3 regions of the Mycobacterium sp. RTGN4 genome follow, and region 3 is predicted to be linked to each of the others. Evidence: predicted binding sites of a transcription regulator. Region 3 holds the regulator's gene; each other region holds the start of a gene.
What was found. Region 3 encodes LexA, which represses DNA repair genes until DNA is damaged. Its sites were predicted from a motif close to CGAACANNTGTTCG; they were not measured.
Positions count from the first base shown of each region.

Region 1: a site for LexA is predicted at 2,685-2,698, ahead of SLQ30_RS08520 (error-prone DNA polymerase). Genes of this name have one in related genera too.
Region 2: a site for LexA is predicted at 3,851-3,864, ahead of cofD (2-phospho-L-lactate transferase). Genes of this name have one in related genera too.

Region 1 covers NZ_JAPZLB010000003.1:326,539-334,044, forward strand. The annotation lists gene SLQ30_RS08505 (histidine phosphatase family protein) at 1-18, opposite strand, end outside; gene SLQ30_RS08510 (hypothetical protein) at 68-961, opposite strand; gene SLQ30_RS08515 (FAD-dependent monooxygenase) at 1,011-2,546, opposite strand; gene SLQ30_RS08520 (error-prone DNA polymerase) at 2,713-6,009, shown strand; gene SLQ30_RS08525 (hypothetical protein) at 6,229-6,453, shown strand; gene SLQ30_RS08530 (TIGR03667 family PPOX class F420-dependent oxidoreductase) at 6,526-6,939, opposite strand; gene SLQ30_RS08535 (nitroreductase family protein) at 6,963-7,506, shown strand, end outside.
Region 2 covers NZ_JAPZLB010000003.1:505,256-512,761, reverse strand. The annotation lists gene SLQ30_RS09415 (TobH protein) at 1-907, opposite strand, end outside; gene SLQ30_RS09410 (phosphomannomutase/phosphoglucomutase) at 904-2,331, opposite strand; gene SLQ30_RS09405 (DUF3499 domain-containing protein) at 2,426-2,833, opposite strand; gene SLQ30_RS09400 (metallopeptidase family protein) at 2,957-3,379, shown strand; gene SLQ30_RS09395 (WhiB family transcriptional regulator) at 3,389-3,655, opposite strand; gene cofD (2-phospho-L-lactate transferase) at 4,071-5,078, shown strand; gene SLQ30_RS09385 (coenzyme F420-0:L-glutamate ligase) at 5,075-6,418, shown strand; gene SLQ30_RS09380 (hypothetical protein) at 6,429-6,998, opposite strand; gene modA (molybdate ABC transporter substrate-binding protein) at 7,138-7,506, shown strand, end outside.
Region 3 covers NZ_JAPZLB010000001.1:584,882-592,387, forward strand. The annotation lists gene SLQ30_RS02845 (alpha/beta hydrolase) at 1-746, shown strand, start outside; gene SLQ30_RS02850 (PhzF family phenazine biosynthesis protein) at 823-1,521, shown strand; gene nrdR (transcriptional regulator NrdR) at 1,527-1,991, opposite strand; gene SLQ30_RS02860 (LysM peptidoglycan-binding domain-containing protein) at 2,078-2,533, opposite strand; gene lexA (transcriptional repressor LexA) at 2,734-3,393, shown strand; gene SLQ30_RS02870 (hypothetical protein) at 3,404-5,413, opposite strand; gene SLQ30_RS02875 (acyl-CoA dehydrogenase family protein) at 5,594-6,754, opposite strand; gene SLQ30_RS02880 (molybdopterin-dependent oxidoreductase) at 6,912-7,506, shown strand, end outside.

The DNA.
Region 1 (7,506 bases), on a different contig from region 3:
GACTATTGCGACGGACATGCACGAAGTCTGGCCCACGCACAAGACTTTCGGGCCGACTGGGCTCGAATCAAATGCCGCTCTCGCCCTCGACGTGAAGTAGTCCGAGCGGGTCGACGGTGTCCCACACGGTCGAATAGAACTGCTGCTTGAGTGCGCTGGCGGTGTCCTCGACGTTGGCGAGGTCGGCCAACTCGTCGTACCCGTAATACAGCAGCGAAACCGGCTGGGTGGTCTTGAGCAGCTCGTTGACGACGACCTGGCTCGCTCGTTTCGCCTCGTCGTCGCCGGCGAGCGCCTGGGCGACGGCAGGCAGGATCTTGGTGACCGGGACGACGGTATTGACCCACGGCAACACCTGGGTGACGCGGTAGGCCGCCTCGAAACCCTCACGCGCATACGGCTGCAGCGTCGGGTCCAAGACGCCGACGAACGTATCCCTCAGGCCCAGGACCGGTGTGGGCATGTCGTCGGGGTCCGGATCGTCCGCGCGGAACGGATTGGTGAAGGGGGCATCGCCTGCGGCTTCGGCGGCGGCAACGGACTTGGCGGAGGTGTCGCTCTTGACTGTCGGCGTGACCGCGGCCTTCTTCGGTGTGAACGCCGCCTTCAGCAGCTTGACTTGCGCGGCCTCGAACTCCTTGGCGGCCGGCTTGACCTTCGCGGTCTGCGGTTTGACCGTCGGCTTCAGCGCCTTGGTGACTGCTGCGGTGAGCTTCTTGGTTGCGTCGCCGACGGCCTTCTCGGCTTGGCTTCCGACCTTGGACAGCGGCTTGGAGAGCCCGTGCGTTTTGGCCTCCGTCTTCTTGGGGCCGGCGTCAACCGCACCGCTCTTTGCGCCCGCGTCCTTCTCGTCGGCATGCGCGGTGCCTTGACCCGCCACCGCCAACGCGGTGCCGATGCCCGCCGCGACGGCGACACCTCCGACATAGCCGATGTACTTGGGTGCCGCCTTCGACGCCATTCGCCGTCCCTTCCGTAGGTTAGGGAATCGTAGAGGATTGACGGCGACGTCAGCAGGGTGAGCCGAACCAGTGCGCGAGTGCTTCGCCCAACGCTGGCACCGCGACGTCGTCGGGCTCATCGACGCCTGCGGCCCAGGCGACGTACGCGTCCGGGCGGATCAGGATCGCGTCGGCGGGTCGCTGATCGGTTGTGGCCGTGTAGATGTCGACGCGACCGTGCCAGTTTCCGGCGAGCTCGCGGAGGCCCTTGCGGTCAGCGAGGTCGAGGAACACCGGCCGGGCGGTGTGCATGAGGTGTGCGACGCTCGTCGTGCCCCGATCGGTCTGCAGGGTGAGGTCGGGTGCGAAGCTGCCTGCCAAGGCGTGCGAGTTGGCACCGGGCATGGGGTAGTGGATGTCGGATCCGGCGATGAAGGCGGCGATGCGCCGCTGAGCCTGCTCGTCGCCGAGCAGTTCGGAGAAGACTTTCCGAAGCGCATCGGCGGCCGAGTCGAGTCCGCGCCTCAGGGCCACCTGAGCATTGGTGTGCAACAACGTCCGCGTACCGGCGAGGTGCCGTTCGTCGTGGTACGTGTCCAGTAGCCCGGGCGGCGCCCAGCCGCCGAGTTCGGCCCCGAGCTTCCAGCCGAGGTTGACGGAGTCGAGCATGGCGGCGCTGACCGCGACGCCCCCGGACGGAAACTGATGGGCCGCATCGCCTGCCACCAGGATCCGTCCCGCGCGGTAGCGCTCGGCCTGCCGAGCGCCATATGTGAAGCGCGTCAACCGAATTGGCTCGCCCAATGGAAGGTCGGATCCGAGCACGCGGCGGATGCTGTCCTGGAATTCGGCCACCGTCATGGGCTCGTCGTCATCGTACGAACGGTCCTCCTCCTCGTTGGTATAGACACCCAGATCGTTTGGGGTATAGGAACTTATCGCGAACACACCGGTTGCCGTCTGGGTGTAGCCGAAGCGGAGCCGGCCAAGACCGGGCACCTCGTAGTCGCCATCGTCGCGCAGGGTCAGCGAGTCGGGCATGGTGAACGAGCCGAGCCGGTTGACCTCCGGATAGGTGACGCCGGGGAAGTCGATTCCGGCCATTTCGCGGATCCGGCTGTGGACGCCGTCGCAGCCCACCAGGTAGTGCGCGGTGAGCCGGTAAGGTCCGGCCGGCCCGCGTACGTCGACGGTCACTGCCGCGTCATCCTGGCTCAGCGCGACGACTTCGTGGCCGCGGCGGATTTCGGCGCCGAGCTCGCTGGCGAGTTCTTCGAGCAGGCGCTCCATCTGCGGTTGGGGCAGGAGCAGCGCCTCCATCGGGTTGTCGGCGAGCTGGGTGAGGTCGACGTGCAGCCCGCCGAAGGGGAAGTTGGGCATCGGGCGGGGCTTGCCGCTGGCCGTCTCGAAGCGCTCGCGCAGGCCACGGTAGCGGAGCATTTCGAGCATCCGCCCGCCGAGGCCGCCGGCCTTCGCAATCGCCCGTGGTTCGGGCAGTCGCTCCAGCACCAGCGTGCGCACTCCCGCCAACCGCAGCTCGCGAGCCAGCGTCAGGCCCGTCGGGGCGGCTCCCACGATGATCACGTCGGTGTCGATGTCTGGCATTCGCAATTCTCATTTCCGCTGGTTGAAGGCTCGGCCAAGGAGTATGCGGCACTACCGGGGGCTTGCCGCAAGCCCCCGGGTGCGCTATAAATTGAAGGTGGAAAGGGGCTTCGGCCCCATTTTTTATGATCTAGTGTTCGAACGCATGTTCGATTAGTCTTGTCGGATGGGTTGGCATAGCGGACCGCCGAGTTGGGGCGAGATGGAGCGCGTGCTCTCCGGCAAGCCGCGGCGGGCGGGTGAGCGGCTGCCCGAGCCGGACGCCGACGGCGGGGACAGTCCGGCCTGGTCGCGCAAGCGCGGTGCCTACGAACCGGTTGGGGAGCGCCGGGGTTCGGTTTCATCGCTGCCGTATGCCGAATTGCACGCGCACTCGGCGTACAGCTTCCTCGACGGGGCCAGCACCCCGGAGGAACTGGTCGAGGAGGCCGCCCGGCTCGACCTGCGCGCCATCGCGCTGACCGACCACGACGGGCTGTACGGGGTGGTGCGGTTCGCCGAGGCCGCCAAGGAGTTGGACGTCGCGACAGTATTCGGAGCCGAACTGTCGCTGGGCAACACGCCGCGCACCGAGCACCCTGATCCGCCAGGGCCGCATCTGCTGGTACTGGCCCGCGGTCCGGAGGGGTATCGACGGTTGTCCCGTCAGATCTCGTCGGCACATCTGGCCGGAGGCGAGAAGGGCAAGCCGCGCTACGACTACGACGCGTTGACCGAGGCCGCCGGAGGGCATTGGCACATCCTGACCGGATGTCGCAAGGGCCATGTGCGGCAAGCGCTTTCAACTGGAGGGCCGGAGGCGGCCGAGGCGGCCCTTGCGGACCTGGTGGACCGCTTCGGCCCCGGCCGGGTCAGTGTCGAGTTGACCCATCACGGCCACCCGCGCGACGACGAGGCCAATGCCGCGCTGGCCGCGCTGGCGCCACGCTTCGGGATTGGTGTCGTCGCGACCACAGCGGCGCACTTCGCCGAACCGTCCCGCGGCAGGTTGGCGATGGCGATGGGCGCCATTCGGGCGCGCAACTCGATGGACGAGGCGGCCGGTTGGCTTGCCCCGCTTGGTGGTTCGCACCTGCGGTCGGGGGAGGAGCTGGCCAGGGTGTTCTCGCACTGTCCAGAAGTGGTGACGGCCGCGGCCGAACTGGGTGAGCAGTGCGCCTTCGGCCTGGCGCTCATCGCCCCACAGCTTCCGCCGTTCGACGTACCACCCGGACACACCGAGGCCAGTTGGCTGCGGCACCTGGTGATGACCGGTGCGCGCAACCGGTACGGCACGCCGGAGCATGCCCCGCGGGCCTACACGCAGCTCGAGCACGAACTGAAGATCATTGGGCAACTGAACTTTCCGGGCTACTTCCTGGTGGTCCATGACATCACCCGGTTCTGCCGGGACAACGGCATCCTGGCCCAGGGCAGGGGATCGGCGGCCAACTCGGCGGTCTGTTACGCGCTTGGCGTCACCCACGTCGACCCGATCTCCAACGAGCTTTTGTTCGAACGGTTCCTGTCGCCGGCCCGTGACGGGCCACCCGACATCGACGTCGACATCGAATCGGACCTGCGGGAGCAGGCGATTCAGTACGTCTACGAGCGCTACGGCCGCGACTACGCTGCGCAGGTCGCCAACGTCATCACCTACCGGGGTCGCAGTGCGGTGCGCGACATGGCTCGCGCGCTCGGCTTCTCGCAGGGGCAACAGGATGCCTGGAGCAAGCAGCTCAGCCGGTGGAACGGACTGGCCGACTCACTCGACGTCGAGGACGTCCCGGAGGCGGTGCTTGACCTGGCGCTGCAGATCAAGAATTTGCCGCGGCACATGGGCATCCACTCCGGGGGCATGGTGATCTGCGACCGGCCCATCGCCGACGTCTGTCCGGTGGAATGGGCGCGGATGGAGAATCGCAGCGTGCTGCAGTGGGACAAGGATGACTGTGCGGCAATCGGTTTGGTGAAGTTCGATCTGCTCGGGCTCGGCATGCTCTCGGCATTGCACTACGCCATCGACCTGATCGCCGAGCACAAGGGCATCGAGGTCGACCTGGCCAAGCTCGACTTGAGTGAGCCCGCGGTCTACGAGATGCTGCAGCGCGCTGACTCGGTCGGAGTGTTCCAGGTGGAGTCGCGTGCTCAGATGGCCACGCTGCCAAGGCTCAAGCCGCGGGTGTTCTACGATCTGGTCGTCGAGGTGGCGCTGATCCGCCCCGGGCCCATCCAGGGCGGATCGGTGCATCCGTTCATCAGGCGCCGCAACGGCGAGGAAGCCGTCACCTATGACCATCCGTCGATGGAGCCAGCGCTACGGAAGACGTTGGGAGTGCCCCTGTTTCAGGAGCAGTTGATGCAGCTGGCCGTCGACTGCGCGGGATTCTCGGGTGCTGAGGCCGATCAATTGCGCCGGGCGATGGGCTCCAAGCGGTCCACCGAGAAGATGCGTCGGCTACGCAGCCGGTTCTACGACGGCATGCGGGCCCGGCACGGCATCACCGGCGCGGTGGCCGACCGGATCTACGAGAAGCTGGAGGCCTTCGCGAACTTTGGCTTCCCGGAAAGTCATTCGCTGTCCTTCGCCTCGCTGGTGTTTTACTCGTCCTGGTTCAAGCTGCATCATCCGGCGGTGTTCTGTGCCGCGTTGTTGCGGGCCCAGCCGATGGGGTTCTACTCGCCGCAGTCGCTGGTGGCCGACGCTCGTCGACACGGCGTGGTGGTCCATGGGCCGGACGTGAACGTCAGCCTCGTGCATGCCACGCTGGAGCACCAAGGACTCGACGTGCGACTGGGGCTGGGCAGTGTCCGGCACATCGGCGACGAGTTGGCCGAGCGAATCGTCGAAGACCGAAAAGTCAATGGGCCGTTCGTGGATCTGCTCGACCTGGCCGGTCGCGTGCAACTGTCCGTACCGCAGACCGAGGCGCTGGCCACCGCGGGGGCACTGGGCTGTTTCGGCACCGCCCGACGGGAGGCACTGTGGGCCGCGGGGGCCGCTGCGAGCCAGCGTTCGGACCGGTTGCCCGGCGTCGGTGCGTCCTCGCACGTTCCGACGCTGCCAGGGATGACCGACTTGGAGTTGGCGGCCGCCGACGTGTGGGCCACCGGCATCTCGCCGGACAGCTATCCCACCCAGTTCCTTCGGGAGCAGCTGGACGAATTGGGCGTCGTGCCCGCCGATCAGTTGTTGTCGGTGCCGGACGGCACGCGGGTGCTGGTCGCAGGCGCGGTGACGCACCGCCAGCGGCCCGCCACGGCGCAGGGCGTGACGTTCATGAACCTCGAGGACGAGACGGGCATGGTCAACGTCATGTGCTCGAAGGGGGTGTGGGCACGGCACCGCAAGCTGGCCCAGACCGCGTCGGCGTTGGTCATCCGCGGCATCGTGCAGAACGCGACGGGTGCGGTCACCGTGGCCGCCGATCGGATGAGCCCCATCGACATGAAGGTGGCCTCGCGCTCGCGCGACTTCCAGTGATTCGCGAGTCCTACACCATGGTTGTTCCAGTGGGTGAATTCACAGATCTGGGGTAGGACTCGCGAAACCGTGTCCCCCAATCGGTGGACACCAGGTTCATCCGGTGTCTGGGCCGGTCACCCGACAGACGTGCGAGCGGATCCGCGACATAGTTGTCTCATCGCCGGAACACACCGGCCGAGAAAACGAAAAGTCAACCCGCACAGAAGGATCGAAGAAATGACCAACACCACCCGCCGGATCGCCCTCCCCATCCTCGCCGCAGGCTTCATCGGCGCTGCCGCCCTCGGCCTGGCCGGAATGGCCAACGCCGCCGCGACGGAACCGTCCGGCCCCGGCTACTCCTACAGCCCCGGCACCTACGCCACCCCGGCCCCCACTCAGCTGCCCGGCTGGCACAACCACCACGGCCCAGCGCACATCGCCAACCTGACTGGGCGCTGAGCCCCACAGACGAGAAGGCTCTCCCCGAACATCCCCGGGGGAGAGCCTTCTTTCATGTCTTCTTGGACCGCGTCAGCCTTCGGTCGGTGTGGTCCACACCTTGTCGACACTGATCTTGATGCGCGTGCTGTAGTTCCCCATCGCCTCGGTGAGCCCAAATTTGTCGGAGAGTTCCGAAAACTTCGCCCAGTACGGCTCGTCCTCGCGGCAGTCCACGCCCTCGGCGTCGACGGTGGCCACGCCGCCGATCACGACGACGTCGCCGCCGTTGCCATTGGAATCCAGGTTCAGGCTCGCCTGCGGGTGACGCCTGATGTGTGCGACCTTGGCGGAGTTCGGCACCGTGTAGATGACCAACGCCGCGCCGTCGAAGTAGAACCAGATCAGCTTCGGTACGGGCTGGCCGGACTTGGCCACGGTGGTGAGCCATCCGTAGTGGTCGGAGGCCAGGCGAGCGGAGACGTCTTGTGTCAGATCGGCAGTCATGGGCTCGAATGTAACCTCCGACTATGACTTCCAAGCCGCTCGACCTCACCATCGACGAACTTCTGACCACCACCCGATCGGTACGCAAGCGGCTCGACCTGGAGAAGCCGGTGCCTCGGGAGGTCGTGATGGAGTGCCTCGAACTGGCGTTGCAAGCGCCGACGGGTTCCAACGCACAGGGCTGGCAGTTCGTCTTCGTCGACGACGCCGAAAAGAAGAAGGCGCTCGCCGACATCTACCGCACGGCGGCGACGCCCTACCTCGATGCGCCGAAGCCGACCTTCGGCGACAGCCGCGACGAGCGCACGCCGTTGGTCATCGACTCCGCGAAGTACCTCAACGACCACCTTGACGAGGTTCCGGTCATGTTGATCCCGTGTCTCGAGGGCAGGCCCGACGGCGCCCCCGCGGGCATGAGCGCCGGATTCTGGGGGTCGCTGTTGCCCGCGGCCTGGAGCTTCATGTTGGCGTTGCGTTCGCGTGGCCTCGGCTCGGCGTGGACAACGCTGCACCTGATCGGCGACGGCGAGAAGCAGGCCGCGGAAGTGCTGGGGATTCCGTTCGACA
Region 2 (7,506 bases), on a different contig from region 3:
CCGAGCGCTCGTCACCTGTCGTCAATACGACCGTACGCACTCTCGCTGGCAGCGGGCCGTCGAGTTCCTCGTCGTGGAACAACGAGGACCCGTAGTCGCTGGTCTGCCCTGCCAGCCCGCCCCGCACCGCGACGAGAGCATCGGAAAGCTCGACCGCCGCAACTGCCTCAAGCCCCACCCGGAGCATGATCGTGCCGCCGTGGCGAGCCAGAGCCAGAGTCGCCGCGTTGTCGCCTGCGAGCACCAGTCGCCTGCCCGACATGCGTTCGGCCAGCCGCTTGGCAGGGTTGGTGAACGATTCGCGGCCCGCACTGTTGCGCAGCGCCTCGGCGTCGAGGTCGTCGGCGAGCGCGGTCAGGTCCACCTGCATGCCCGGGTCGATCACGCGCAGGATCGCGAGCCCGGCGCCCAGGTAGCGCATCAACCGGAAGTCCTCGGGCACCACGAGCCGTTGACCCAGTACGACCGACCGGCCCGCGGCGACTTCGCGGAGCGGACCTTCCTCGGGCGCGACGACGACGACCCGCGCGCCACGCCTGATGCCGGAGGCCGCGGCAGCCACTAGGGCCGGATCGGCCGGATCGTCACCGGCTACGACAAGCACGTCCAAGGCCCCGATCCACGGGGGCACCTCCCGTTCGACCACGAACGGCGCAGCCATCGAGCCGCCCAGCGCCGCGGCCAGCAGGTTCCCCGCGGTCGCGGCCGTGCCCCCAGTGGCGACCCAACTCACCGTGCGGGGCGGAAGGTCCGACCGCAGCGGGTCGAGCACGCCCTCGTCCAGCGCGGAGGCGGTCGCCCGCATCTGCGCGCCTGCCATCGACGCCGCGCGCAGCAGCCCCTCGCGGTCGGCGGCGAGCAAGCCCTCGACGTCGTCGAGGTCGATGGTGGCGTGGGGGGCGCTCACGTGGCAGCCCCACTGCCAGAAGCGACAGACGCACTGCCCGAAGAAACGATCGCGGCCACGTGTCCGACGATCTCGTCGACCTCGTCGGTGGTGCGCGCCTCGACGTTCAACCGCAGCAGCGGTTCGGTGTTCGACGTTCGCAAGTTGAACCAGGCGCCGTCGCCCAGATCGACGGTGACGCCGTCGAGGTGGTCGAGGGACCGGATGCGGCCATCGAACGACTTCAATACGGCGTCCACGCACGCGGGCGCGTCGGTGACCGTGAAGTTGAGCTCGCCGGAGGCTTCGTAGCGTTGATAGTCGGCCATCAGATCCGAGAGCGGCCGGTCCTGTTCGCCAAGGGCCGCCAACACGTGCAGCCCGGCGAGCATGCCCGAGTCGGCTCCCCAGAAGTCCCGGAAGTAGTAATGGGCGGAGTGTTCGCCGCCGAAGATCGCGCCAGTCTCCGCCATCAGACCCTTGATGTAGGAGTGCCCGACCCGCGAACGCAAGGCCGTGCCACCGCGCTCGACGATCAGCTCGGGCACCGCGCGGGAAGTGATCAGATTGTGGATGACGGTGGCGCCGATCTCGCGACCCAGTTCACGCGCGGCCACCAGGGCCGTCACCGCCGACGGCGAGACCGGATGGCCGAGCTCGTCGACGACGAAACAGCGGTCGGCGTCCCCGTCGAAGGCCAGCCCGATGTCGGCGCCGGATTCGACCACCCACGCCTGAAGGTCGACCAGGTTGGCGGGGTCGAGCGGATTGGCCTCGTGATTGGGGAACGTGCCGTCGAGTTCGAAGTACAGCGGCAGCAGGGTGATCGGCGGAATCGCGCCCAACACGGCAGGCGTGGTGTGTCCGCCCATCCCGTTGCCCGCATCGACGGCCACCCGCAACGGGCGGATGTCCGAGATGTCGACGAGGGAACGCAGGAACTCGGCATAGTCGACGAGCACGTCGCGGTCTTCGATCGTGCCGGTGGGACCGTCGTAGGTGGGCACCCCGTCGATGACCTCTGCACTGATGTCGGTCAGGCCGGTGTCCTTGCCGACGGGCTTGGCGCCCGCACGACACAGCTTGATGCCGTTGTACGCGGCGGGGTTGTGGCTCGCGGTGAACATCGCGCCGGGACAGTCGAACAAACCCGAAGCGAAATACAGCTGATCGGTCGAGGCGAGCCCGATCCTGATCACGTCGAGCCCCTGCGCCGCAACGCCATCGGCGAAGGCGGCCGCCAAGGACGGCGAGCTGGCCCGCATGTCGTGGCCGATGGCCACCCGCCGGTTCATCTCCGGGTCGGACGCCCCTTCGGCGCGCATCAACCGCGCAAAGGCCCCGCCGACGTCGAAGACGAACTGCTCGTCGATCTCCTCGCCAACCAGACCCCGTACGTCATACGCCTTGATGACGCGGTTGACAGCCGCTGCGGGCCGGGACATGACTTTGGGTTCCCCTCGATCGGCGGACGCTTGGCGCCAGCCTATCGGCTCGCGAATCGCCACGCCGACGGTCAGCGAGTCTGACCGGGCGGGGTCAGTCGGTCGGGTCCGGCAAGACGCGCAGATGTCCGCGGCGGCGGCCGTTGTGTTCGGCTCTCGGAGCGGGCGGCGCCATGACGGCACCCCCGGTGGGATCGGAGAAGCCGGCGGCCACTGCACCGATGGGCCCGGGCACCTCGCGACCTTCACGCACGGCGTCCGCAAGGGCCACCAGGTCGTCGTCGTCGCCATATGTCGGAAGGGGCCCCGCGTGTCGTACCAACTCCCACCCGCGCGGCGCGGTGATCCGGCCGGCATGAAGGACACACAGATCCCAAGAGTGGGGCTCCGAGACGGTCGCCAGCGGGCCGACGACGGCAGTCGAGTCCGAATACACGAAGGTCAGCGTCGCCACGGCGTAGTGCGGGCACCCGGGCCTGCAGCAGCGACGGGGAGCATTCACGGACACGAGGCTATCGCGCAACGTCGCTGCGTGCCGCCGGACACGCGCAGACGCAGGCGGCCCGATCTCCAACCGTTACGATCGACGGTCATGGCCGACCCGCGTTCCCGCCGAGGTCGTGAGATGAGAGGTCCGCTGCTTCCCCCGACGGTGCCGGGCTGGCGAAGCCGGGCCGAGCGGTTCGACATGGCGGTGCTCGAGGCGTACGAACCCATCGAGCGGCGTTGGGCCGACCGCGTCTCGACGTTGGACGTCGCCGTCGACGAGATTCCGCGGATCGCTCCGAAGGATCCCGAGAACGTGCAGTGGCCGCCGGAAGTGATCGCAGACGGTCCGATAGCGCTCGCCCTGCTCATCCCCGCAGGCGTCGACGTGCGGGGGAACGCAACTAGGGCGCGAATCTTGTTGTTTCGTAAGCCAATCGAACGGCGGGCGAAGGACACCGCCGACTTGGCCGAGTTGTTGCACGAAGTCTTGGTGGCGCAGGTGGCCACCTATTTGGGCGTAGAACCCTCCGTTATCGACCCGACGATCGACGACGAATAGGTCGGTCGGTCAGATGATTCCGCGCTTGAGGCGGCGGCGTTCACGTTCGGAGAGGCCACCCCAGATCCCAAAGCGCTCGTCGTTGGCCAACGCGGACTCGAGGCAGCGGTCCTTGACCTCGCAGCCCAAGCAGATGCGCTTGGCCTCGCGGGTGGAGCCGCCCTTCTCGGGGAAGAACGCCTCGGGATCGGTCTGCGCACACAGCGCGCGTTCCTGCCACTGGTCGTCGTCGTCACCGGTCGCGTAGTCGTCGACCGCCTCCGGAACCAAACTCAATTGCGGCCGTCCAGTTGGGGTCAACTGGGCCGGTCCCGTGTTCGTGTGCGGTGTGTTGCCTACTGAGCCGAGCATCCGGCTGTCGAATCGGATGACATGGTCGAAATCGACGTGCTCATAAGACATTTGCCGCCTCCTCACCTTTCTAGCGCTTCCCTAAGTCGAACCGTTCCACGTCCGTGGGGCTCTTCCATTCGAACAAGTGATCGAATCTCGGTCTGCGACACCGGAACCGGCCGGCCAACCTCGAAATGACACTGATGTGATTAGACACGTGTTAGCTGCACCGGTCAAGCTCTAGAGCGGTTTTTCATACCATCCCGTTACCAATTCCGGGCGCGTCGGTTACCTGGCGTGTCGGTCACAGCCCCCGCCATCGACCTTGATCATGAGCAAAGGCCTAGTGTCAGACGATGTGAGAGTCACCGTTCTGGTCGGCGGAGTCGGCGGGGCCCGATTCCTACTCGGCGTGCAGCAATACCTTGGCCTCGGACAGTTTGCCGGGCAAGCCACCGGACCCGCAGGCGATCATGAACTGACCGCGGTCGTGAACGTTGGCGACGACGCCTGGATGCACGGCGTGCGCATCTGCCCCGATCTCGACACCTGCATGTACACCTTAGGTGGAGGTATAGATCCGGAGCGGGGCTGGGGCCATCGCAACGAAACCTGGCACGCCAAGGAGGAACTCGCCGCCTACGGGGTCCAGCCCGACTGGTTCGGACTCGGCGACCGCGATCTCGGCACCCACCTGGTGCGTAGCCAAATGCTGCGGGCCGGGTATCCGCTTTCTCAGGTCACCGAAGCGCTGTGCGCGCGATGGGAGCCAGGGGCGCGGCTACTCCCGGCAAGCGACGAGCGCTGCGAAACACACGTCGTCGTCACCGATCCCACCGATGGGGAGCGACGCGCCATCCACTTCCAGGAATGGTGGGTGCGCTACCGCGCCCAAATACCCACCCACGGTTTCGCTTTCGTCGGGTCGGAGCAGGCGACCACAGGACCAGGGGTGGCAGAAGCCATCAGCGACGCCGACGTCGTGTTCCTCGCGCCGTCCAACCCGGTGGTCAGCGTCGGCGCCATCCTCGCCGTGCCCGGGATCCGCGGCGCACTGCGCTCGACGACGGCCCCGGTCATCGGCTATTCACCGATCGTCGCGGGTAAAGCGTTGCGCGGCATGGCCGACGAGTGTCTGTCGGTGATCGGCGTGGAAACCAGCTCCGAAGCCGTCGGCGCCCACTTCGGCGCCCGCTCGGCCGTCGGCATTCTGGACGGCTGGCTAATCGACGAAGCGGACAGCGCGGTGATCGACGGCGTCGAGGTACGCGGGATACCCCTGATCATGACTGACCCGAAAGCCACCGCCGAAATGGTCAGGGCAGGTGTCGAATTGGCGGATGGCTCAAGCAGAAGGCAGCGATGAGCGTCGACCACGGGACGGCTGCCGCCGTCGAGATCCTGCCGGTGACGGGGCTTCCCGAGTTCAGACCGGGCGACGACCTGGCCGCGGCCATCGCCGATGCGGCGCCGTGGCTGCGAACTGATGACGTCGTGGTGGTCACCAGCAAGGTGATGTCCAAGTGCGAAGGCAGGATAGTCGCGGCGCCAACGGACCCCGAGGAGCGGGACACACTGCGGCGCAAGCTGATCGACGAGGAGGCCGTGCGCGTGCTGGCACGCAAGGGCCGGACGTTGATCACCGAGAACGCCATCGGACTGGTCCAGGCGGCGGCCGGAGTAGACGGTTCCAATGTCGATTCTGCCGAACTCGCCTTGCTACCAGTCGATCCCGACGGGAGCGCCGCGACACTGCGGACCCGACTGCAGCAGCTGCTGAACGTCACGGTCGGAGTGGTGGTCACCGACACGATGGGACGGGCCTGGCGCAACGGGCAGACCGATGCCGCCATCGGCGCGGCCGGCCTCACGGTGCTGCACGGCTACGCGGGCGCCGAGGACATCCACGGCAACGAGCTACTGGTAACCGAGGTGGCCGTCGCCGACGAGCTCGCTGCCGCGGCCGATCTGGTCAAGGGCAAGTTGTCCGGTATCCCCGTCGCCGTGGTGCGCGGCCTGACGCTGCACGACGACGGCACCAACGGCCGCACCCTGGTCCGCGCCGGCGAGGAGGACCTCTTCTGGCTCGGCACCGAGGAGGCCATCGACCTCGGGCGACGCCAGGCTCAGTTGCTACGACGTTCGGTCCGCCACTTCGCGCCCGATCCCGTCGATCCCGCGGTCGTCGAGGCAGCCGTCGCAGAGGCGCTGACCGCTCCCGCCCCACACCACACCCGGCCGGTGCGGTTCGTCTGGATGCGCGACGGCGCGGCCAGGCTCGCCCTGTTGGACCGCATGAAGGCCCAATGGCGGGCCGACCTGACCGGCGACGGACGTCCGGCGGATTCGGTAGAGCGGCGCCTCGGCCGCGGTCAGTTGCTTTACGACGCTCCGGAACTCGTCATCCCGTTCATGGTTCCCGATGGGGCGCACTCGTATCCGGACGCGGAGCGCACCGCCGCCGAGCACACGATGTTCACCGTGGCCGTCGGTGCCGCGGTCCAAGCCCTCTTGGTGGCACTCGCCGTGCGGGGCGTGGGCAGCTGCTGGATCGGATCCACGATCTTCGCCGCCGACTTGGTGCGCGACGCGCTTTCGCTGCCCGCGGACTGGGAGCCCCTCGGCGCCATCGCGATTGGCCATCCCGCCGAACCGTCGGGACCGCGCGACCCGGTTTCGACCGACGAGCTACTCATCGAGCGGTAGTCCCGGGCGGCTAGTGCTGAGGCGAACCAGTCCGCGCCAACCGCCAGTCCGCCAGGAGCGTCGGGGCCAGCCAGATGCACAGCGCGAGGTTGTATGCGCCAAGGACGCCGTAGAGCAGGGTGTCGCGCGGGTCGAATCCGAGCAGCCCGGGGGCATGGTGGGCGGCCTCGACGGCGCAGACGATGGTCAGGGTCGCCCAGCCGCCTGCCGCGATCGCGATGAACGCAACGGTCGTCCAGCGTCCAAGGCAGGCCAGAATCGCCAGCGCTCCCCCTGCCATGAGCAGCCCACCGTGGAGTGGCGTGACTGCGAGGCCGAGCACCGGAATGCCCTCGAGGCCGAAGCGCAGATTCGCCGCCATCGACCAGGCCAGCGCGAAACCGCCCACCACGCCGATCGCAAGCCCCTGCGCCAGGAGGGCAATGTGCGCGATGCGGAACCGCGACGTCACATGTTTGCGGCGCTCCGTTTCACCGTCTGCCGCCACCTCGGAGTGCGGCCGCGTCGACGTCGGGGCGAACTGCGCCGGTTCGGGCACGGACGGTACGGCCACGTGTACCGCATACCTGTGCCCGATCACGCCCACCAGTCTGCCGCTGGTGGGCGGACGATGGACGCTACGCAAGGTGATTGCCAGGTGATGTATGCACTGCTCACAGGCAGCGACATGCGGCGACCGAGCGTAACTTCACGAGTACGACTAGGTATTGTCACGGCTGATGGACAGGCGATTCAAGCGGATGATGGCCGTGGGCGCCCTTGCGTTGCTCGCGGCGACCGCCTGTGACGCGCGCCCGGCTCCGACGACTCCGATCACGGTCTACGCGGCGTCGTCGCTGGTCAAGAGTTTCACTGAGATCGGCAAGAATTTCCAGTCGGCACATCCCGAATACTCGGTGTCCTTCATATTCGCGAATTCGTCTGAGCTGTCGAATGAACTCACAGACGGGGCCGACGCGGACGTCTTCGCCTCGGGTGACCGCGCCAACATGTCGGTGGTGGCCGACGCTGGCGCTGTGTCCGGCACCCCGGTGCCGTTCGCGGCCAACCGGCTCGTCGTCGTCACCCCGGCAGGCAACCCCAAGCAC
Region 3 (7,506 bases):
GTGATCTGCTCAGCGTGCTCGACATCGAACACGTCACGGTGATCGGCCATTCGCTCGGCGGCGGTGTCGCCATGCAGTTCGCCTATCAGTTTCCGCAATTGGTGGAGCGATTGATCCTCGTCGGCGCAGGCGGTGTCACCAAGGACGTCAACATCGCCCTGCGCATCGCTTCAGTGCCCATGGGCAGCGAGGCGCTCGCCCTGCTGCGGCTACCCATGGTGCTGCCTGCCCTTCAGGTGCTCGGCCGCATCGGCGGCGCGCTCTTCGGCTCCACAGGTGTCGGCCGCGACCTACCCGACGTCGTTCGGATTCTCAACGACCTACCCGAGCCCACCGCGTCGTCGGCGTTCGCCCGTACGCTGCGTGCGGTGGTAGACTGGCGCGGTCAGGTAGTCACCATGCTCGATCGATGTTATTTGACGGAATCCGTACCGGTGCAACTCATTTGGGGATCCCGCGACTCGGTCATCCCTGTCGAGCACGCCAGGATGGCACACGCGGCCATGCCCGGCTCTCAACTCGAGGTGTTCGACGGATCCGGCCACTTCCCGTTCCACGACGATCCCGACCGCTTCGTCGAGCTCGTTGAGAAGTTCATCGACTCCACCGAACCCGCTGTCTACGACCACGATGTTTTGCGAAACCTGTTGCGCACCGGCATTAGCGAACAGACCATCACCGGCACGATCGACACCCGCGTGGCCGTGCTCGACGCAATGGGGCAGGACGAGCGCAGCGCCACCTGAGCCGTTACGCGCCACACATCTCCCCCGCCGCATTCGGCCGCCCCACCGGTCCGACGACACCACGTAGCATCGAGCCATGGCCATCGACGTGAGCGTGCTACGCGTCTTCACCGACTCCGCAGGCAACTTCGGCAATCTACTTGGCGTGGTCGACTCGAGCGTCATCGCTCCGTCGGATCGACAGCGCGTCGCCACCGAATTGGGTTACAGCGAGACGATTTTCGTCGAGCTGCCAGCGGCCGGCGTCAGCACCGCACGGGCGCACATCTTCACCCCGGCGACGGAGTTGCCGTTCGCCGGACATCCCACGGTCGGGTTGTCGTGGTGGCTGAAGAATCGTGGGACACCGATCAATACACTCCAGGTGCCGGCGGGCGTCGTTCAGGTGGAATACGACACCCGGCCGGACGGCGAATTGACCGTCATCAGAGCGCGCTCCGAATGGGCGCCCGCCTTCTCCATTTACGAGCTGAGTTCGGTCGACGAGGTCCTGGGCGCCGATCCCGACGACTACTCCGATGACGTCGACCACTACGTGTGGGCGTGGATTGACCGGGACGCGGGCGTCATTCGGTCGCGATTGTTCGCCAGTAATCTGGGCATTCGCGAGGACGAGGCGACAGGCGCCGCCGCGGTTCGCATCACGGATCACCTGAGTCGCGACCTCGAAATAACGCAGGGCAAGGGTTCGCAGCTGAGCACCCGCTGGAATGCGGAGGGTTGGGTGAAGGTCGCGGGACGCGTCGTCGACGACGGCGTTCGACAGCTCGACTGACCGCGTCAGCCCGAAGTGGACACGCCGCGGTGCGCGCGCAGCGCTTCAATCTCGCGTTCGAAGTCATCGGCCGACGAGAACGACCGGTAGACCGACGCGAATCGCAGATAGGCGACTTCATCGAGGTCTCGCAATGGACCAAGGATCGCGAGGCCGACTTCGTTGCTTGGCACTTCGGGTGATCCGGTGGCGCGAACGGCATCTTCCACCTGCTGCGCCAATAGATTCAGCGCGTCGTCGTCGACCTGACGGCCCTGACAGGCCCGACGGACACCCTTGATGACCTTCTCGCGACTGAACGGTTCGGTGACCCCGCTGCGCTTCACTACCGCCAGCACTGCGGTCTCCACGGTGGTGAACCGGCGGCCGCATTCCGGGCAGGATCGGCGACGCCTGATTGCCTGGCCTTCATCGGCTTCACGGGAGTCCACCACCCTCGAGTCGGGATTGCGGCAGAAAGGACAGTGCATACCGCTCCTTCGCCGCGTGCTCCTACGGGGGACGCATACGAGCGTACCGTTGCACGGCAGCGAATTTCACGGCGCATGTCGGCTGATCAGCCGACGGGGGCGATCAGCGTTCGACCAGCGTCCACAGTGCCCGAGCCAAGCTTGTTCAATTCGCGGATCTGATCGACGACCGCCGCCGCGGGCGCATCGGGCGCAATCCGCGCAGCGAGTTGCTGCAACGACTCTCCCGACTGGACCCTGACCACCGCAAGCTGACTGGGAATGGCCTCAGGCGAGTCCGACGACGTCACGGATCCACCGAGTTGCGCGACCAGTCCCAGCCAAATGGTGACGGCGCCGGCGATCAGCGCGAGCAGGACGGTCGACAGCGGAGTGATCGGCCGGCGGCGGTGCGATGCACGCGACATCAGCACTCCGGTGCCTTGGTAGGGATGCGCCGCTCCATGCGGGCGGGTCGACCGCGGACGGCGTCGCACGTCCTGCCGAGGACGCACTCGACGTACGACGAGATCAGTGGGGTCTTCACGGGTGATGATGGTCATCTTCGGGGCCTTCCTCGTAGCGCTATTCGCTCCTGTGTTCGAAACCATAATCGATCATCTGTTCGATTAATAGAACATGTGATCGAACTGTTGCAAACCATAACCAGGGCCACCGACAAGAAAATTCCGTCCGAGCAGCGCAGCGACACGCCTCGAACACATGTTTGATTATCAGAACCGGTACGACTACATTCGCAAGCATGAGCGATAGCGCAGCGAGCCTGACCGAACGTCAGCGCACCATCCTCGACGTCATTCGCAACTCCGTCACCACCAGGGGTTATCCGCCTAGCATCCGTGAGATCGGCGACGCCGTGGGCTTGACGTCCACCTCGTCGGTCGCACACCAACTGCGCACGCTGGAGCGCAAGGGCTACCTCCGGCGTGACCCGAACCGGCCACGCGCCGTCGACGTGCGTGGGACCGATGACCATCCCGTGACCACGACCGTCTCCACCGACGTCGCAGGAACCGACGCGCTGCCGGAGCCGACCTACGTGCCCGTACTCGGCCGGATCGCCGCCGGCGGGCCGATTCTGGCCGAGGAGGCCGTCGAGGACGTCTTCCCGCTGCCCCGCGAGCTCGTCGGCGAGGGCTCGTTGTTCCTGCTGAAGGTCGTCGGCGAATCGATGATCGACGCAGCGATCTGCGACGGCGACTGGGTGGTCATCCGGCAGCAGAACGTCGCCGACAACGGCGACATCGTGGCGGCCATGATCGACGGAGAGGCGACCGTCAAGACGTTCAAGCGCACCGGCGGTCAGGTGTGGCTGATGCCGCACAACCCGTTGTTCGACCCGATTCCCGGTAACGATGCCGCGATCCTGGGCAAGGTCGTCACCGTCATCCGCAAGATCTGACGGGCGAAGCTCAGGCCTTCACGAATCCGTTCGTCAGCGCGAATTCTTCACTTGCAAACCAGATTTCCGCTCGTGCTTCGTCATAGCGTTCACTGCCTGGCAGCCAGTACAGGCCGCTCTTGGTGTCGGCCTTGACCGGGTAGCCATCGGGCGCGTGGAATGCGTCCTCCGTCGCCAAGCGCAATGACGTCTCTGCGGGCGCCGGCTCCTCGATGATGATCGCGGCGTGCCGACCACTGGCCGGACCGGAGTCGGGCTCTTCTTCGTGATCGGGCTCAGGCTCCTCGTCGTGATCGGGTTCGCGCGCCTCTTGGTGATCGGATTCGGGCTCCGAAGCGATCTCGGTGGGCGCGGTATCGACCGAATCCGGGTCGTCCTGGAAGTCGTCCTTGGGATCGGCCTGGGGAGCCGAGGGCGGCTCTTCTGTCGGCGGAGGCGAGTTGGGCGCAATACGAATCGCGGGGTCGGAACTACCCGTGTCCGAAGGCATCGCCCACATGCTCACCGGGGCGTACTGGACCGGAGGGCCGATGCCGATGACGGGCTGCGGCCGCGACTCGAGGTCGCGGTGTTCGTCGTGGTCGAAGTCGTCGAAGTCGTCGTGCTCGTGGTCGTCGTGGTCACCGGGGTAACCGGCGTCGAACCCGTCCAACGGCTGATCGTCGTGACGTCGGCGATTCAACAACACACCGATCACCACCGCAACGAGTAGCACCACGATCGGGACGATGGCCAACAGCCACCAGCGGTGCCACGTGTACCACTTGTCGCTGTTGGCGGTAGAGACCTGTCCGGGAGGTGGCGCCTGCAACGCCTTCAGCCCTGGAATCTCCAGCCCGGCAAGTTGTGACGCAAGTTTCGCGGGTTCGGTGCTGAACTCGTTGGTCACCTTGTTCCAGGTGATCGCGCCACCGTTGAACTTCTGGGTGACCTCTTCGCCGTTCTCGGTCTGATCGGCCGTCGGCGCACCAAGGTCGCCCGTCGCTCCCCCGAGCTTGGCCCACGCCGCGTTCATGGCGCCGCGCACGATGACAGCGCCGAAGTCCGGCGTCCAGAAGATCACCGGTTGGTCGGGGGCGGCGAACGTCACGATCGAGCTTTGCGGGGCCAGCCCACCGTCGCCCACGCTGCTCGTCGGGAAGCCGAGATCGCCCTGCGGACCCCCGACGCTTTCGTACTTCGCCAGGCTCTGACCCGTTACGACGTTGGCGCCGGTGGCAGGACTGTAGAAGATCTTGCCGCCTGCGTAGTTCTGGCCGACGCCATCCGGCGGGATCTGATACTGCCCGCCGTCTGCGGCCCCAAGTGGCCCCATCGGTCCGCCTGCGACCCTGCGCGCGGCGTTGATCGCCGACGTCACGTCACCCGGGACCTGAAGGCCCGCAAGCTGTTCCGCGAGTTCTGGTGGGGTGGTCGTGAAGGCGTTGGTCTTGCGATTCCACGACAGCTGGCCGCCGGTGAACGTCTGATTCACCAGATCGCCGCGGTACACCGCGTCCTCGGTCGGCACCCCGAGCACACCCGCGGATCCGCCGAGCCTGTCCCACGCGGCGTTGAGGGCCCCTCGCACCACGTGCGCGCCGGCGTCGGGCGTCCAGAAGATGACGGGATTGTCGGCCGCGCTGAAGGTGGTGTTGCGACTGTCCGGGGCCTTACCGGCGCCCTCGTCGATGTTGGGGAAGCCAAGATCGCCGTCGGCAGGCCCGCCCAACGACAGGTACTTGTCCAGGATCGCACCAGCCATGATGTGCGCGCCGGTCTCCGGAGTGAAGAAGATCTTCCCGCCCGCAAAGTTCTGACCGAACCCCGCCCCGGCCGGGTACGCGCCGCCGTCCTTGATGCCCAGCGATCCCGTCGCACCGCCGCTGGCCTCCCAGGCCTGAGTCATCGCTGCGTCGGCATCTCCTATCGGGTCAGCCGACGCCAAAGGCGGAGCGAGGAACGCGACGGCGACCGCCGTCACGAGGCTCACCGTCACACGCCCCAACGTCGTACCCAACAGGGTTCGCAATCCGGTCATCAGTCCTCCCCGCGATCGGCGCAAGCGGCCCTGCAAACATCGCGCCCGTCAACTTTGCTTTAGTCGACGTCCATCTTGAGGGATATACACGCTGGAGCGGCAATGTGTCGCAGAAGACACCGGCTTCCAAAATCAGATTCAGCGGATGAAATCGCTGGCCAGAGCAGGTCGGCGAGCCGACTAGACGCCAAGGCTGCGTCCGATGATCTCCTTCATGATCTCCGTCGTCCCGCCGTAGATCGTCTGGATGCGCGAGTCCAGGTACGCCCGGGCGACCGGATACTCGCGCATGTAGCCGTAGCCACCGTGCAGTTGGAGGCAGCGGTCGTTCAGGCGCACCTGTGCCTCGGTGGAATACCACTTGGCCATGGCCGCCTGCTCGACGGTCAGCTGCTCCTCGAGGTGCAGTTTGAGGAACTCGTCGACCATCATGCGGACGACGGTGGCCTCTGTGGACAACTCCGCCAGCGTGAATCGGGTGTTCTGGAAGCTTCCGATCGGCTTGCCGAACGCCTTGCGATCCTTGGTGTATTGCAAGGTCTGCTCCAGCACGGCCTCCATGCCCGCGGCGGCCATGACCGCAATGCTGATTCGCTCCTGGGGCAGGTTCTGCATCAGATAGACGAAACCCTGCCCTTCGTCGCCGAGGAGGTTCTCGGCAGGCACCTTGACATCGGTGAAGGAGAGTTCCGCGGTGTCCTGGGCCTCGAGGCCGATCTTGTCGAGGTGGCGGCCACGTTCGAACCCGTCCATGCCACGCTCGACGACCAGCAGCGAGAACCCAAGTGCGCCCTTCTCCGGGTCCGTGCACGCGACGACGATGACCAGGTCGGCGTTGATGCCGTTGGTGATGAAGGTCTTCGAGCCGTTGAGCACCCAGCTGCCATCGTCCTGCTTGACCGCACGACTCTTGATGCCCTGCAGGTCGCTGCCGGTGCCCGGCTCGGTCATGGCGATCGCCGTGATCAATTCGCCCGAGCAGAATCCGGGCAGCCAGCGCTGCTTCTGCTCGTCGGTCCCGAGCCGCAGCAGATAGGGCGCGATGATGTCGTTCTGCAGCGAAAAGCCGAGCCCGCTATAGCGGCCTGCGGTCGTCTCCTCAGTCACGATGACGTTGTAGCGAAAGTCAGGCTCTCCGCCGCCGCCGTACTCCTCGGGCACGGCCATGCCGAGAAAGCCCTGCTTGCCGGCTTCGAGCCAGACCTCGCGGTCCACGATCTTGTCCTTTTCCCACTGGTCGTGGAACGGCGCGACGTGGCGCTCGAGGAAGGCGCGATACGAGTCGCGGAAGAGCTCGTGTTCGGGTTCGAAGAGGGTGCGCTCGTACTTGATGACGCCCATGGATGACCTCCGAGGTGGGACGAGGGATGCGAGAAAGAGTCGAGCCGACCCTATCTCACCCAACCGGATGGTTGGTACCGGCGGTACCGGGTGTCCGAGCGCCCCGTGGCGACCGCGGGGGGCACGGCGATCGCCCGCCCCGAATAGACTTGCCCGCATGGCGTCCGGTTCGAGCCTCACCCACTGGGGCGCGTTCTCCGCTGACGTCCGCGACGGTGACATCGCGACCGTTCGGCCCTTCCCAGGCGACGCCGACCCTTCACCGCTACTCGGCAATCTGGTGGGCTCCATCCGCCACCGGTCGCGGATCGCAGGCCCCGTCATCCGGCGCGGCTGGCTCGACGACGGCCCTGGCCCGAGCACGCAACGAGGTTCCGACCAATTCGTCGCCGTGCCTTGGGAAGAGCTCACCGAACGGTTGGCCGACGAGCTGCGCCGGGTCGTCGACACGCACGGCAACGAGGCCATCTACGGCGGCTCCTATGGATGGGCCAGCGCAGGAAGGTTTCACCACGCTCAGAGCCAGGTGCACCGCTTCTTGAAACTGCTTGGTGGTTATACCTTTTCGCGGCACTCCTACAGTCTTGGCGCGACCGGGGTCATCATGCCGCACATCGTCGGCACCCACGACGACCTGTTCAAGCGGTCGACCAACTGGCAGGTGATCGTCGACAACACGGATCTCATGGTGTGTTTCGGTGGAGTGGCGCTCAAGAACTCCGCGGTCAATCCCGGTGGTGCCACTGAACATC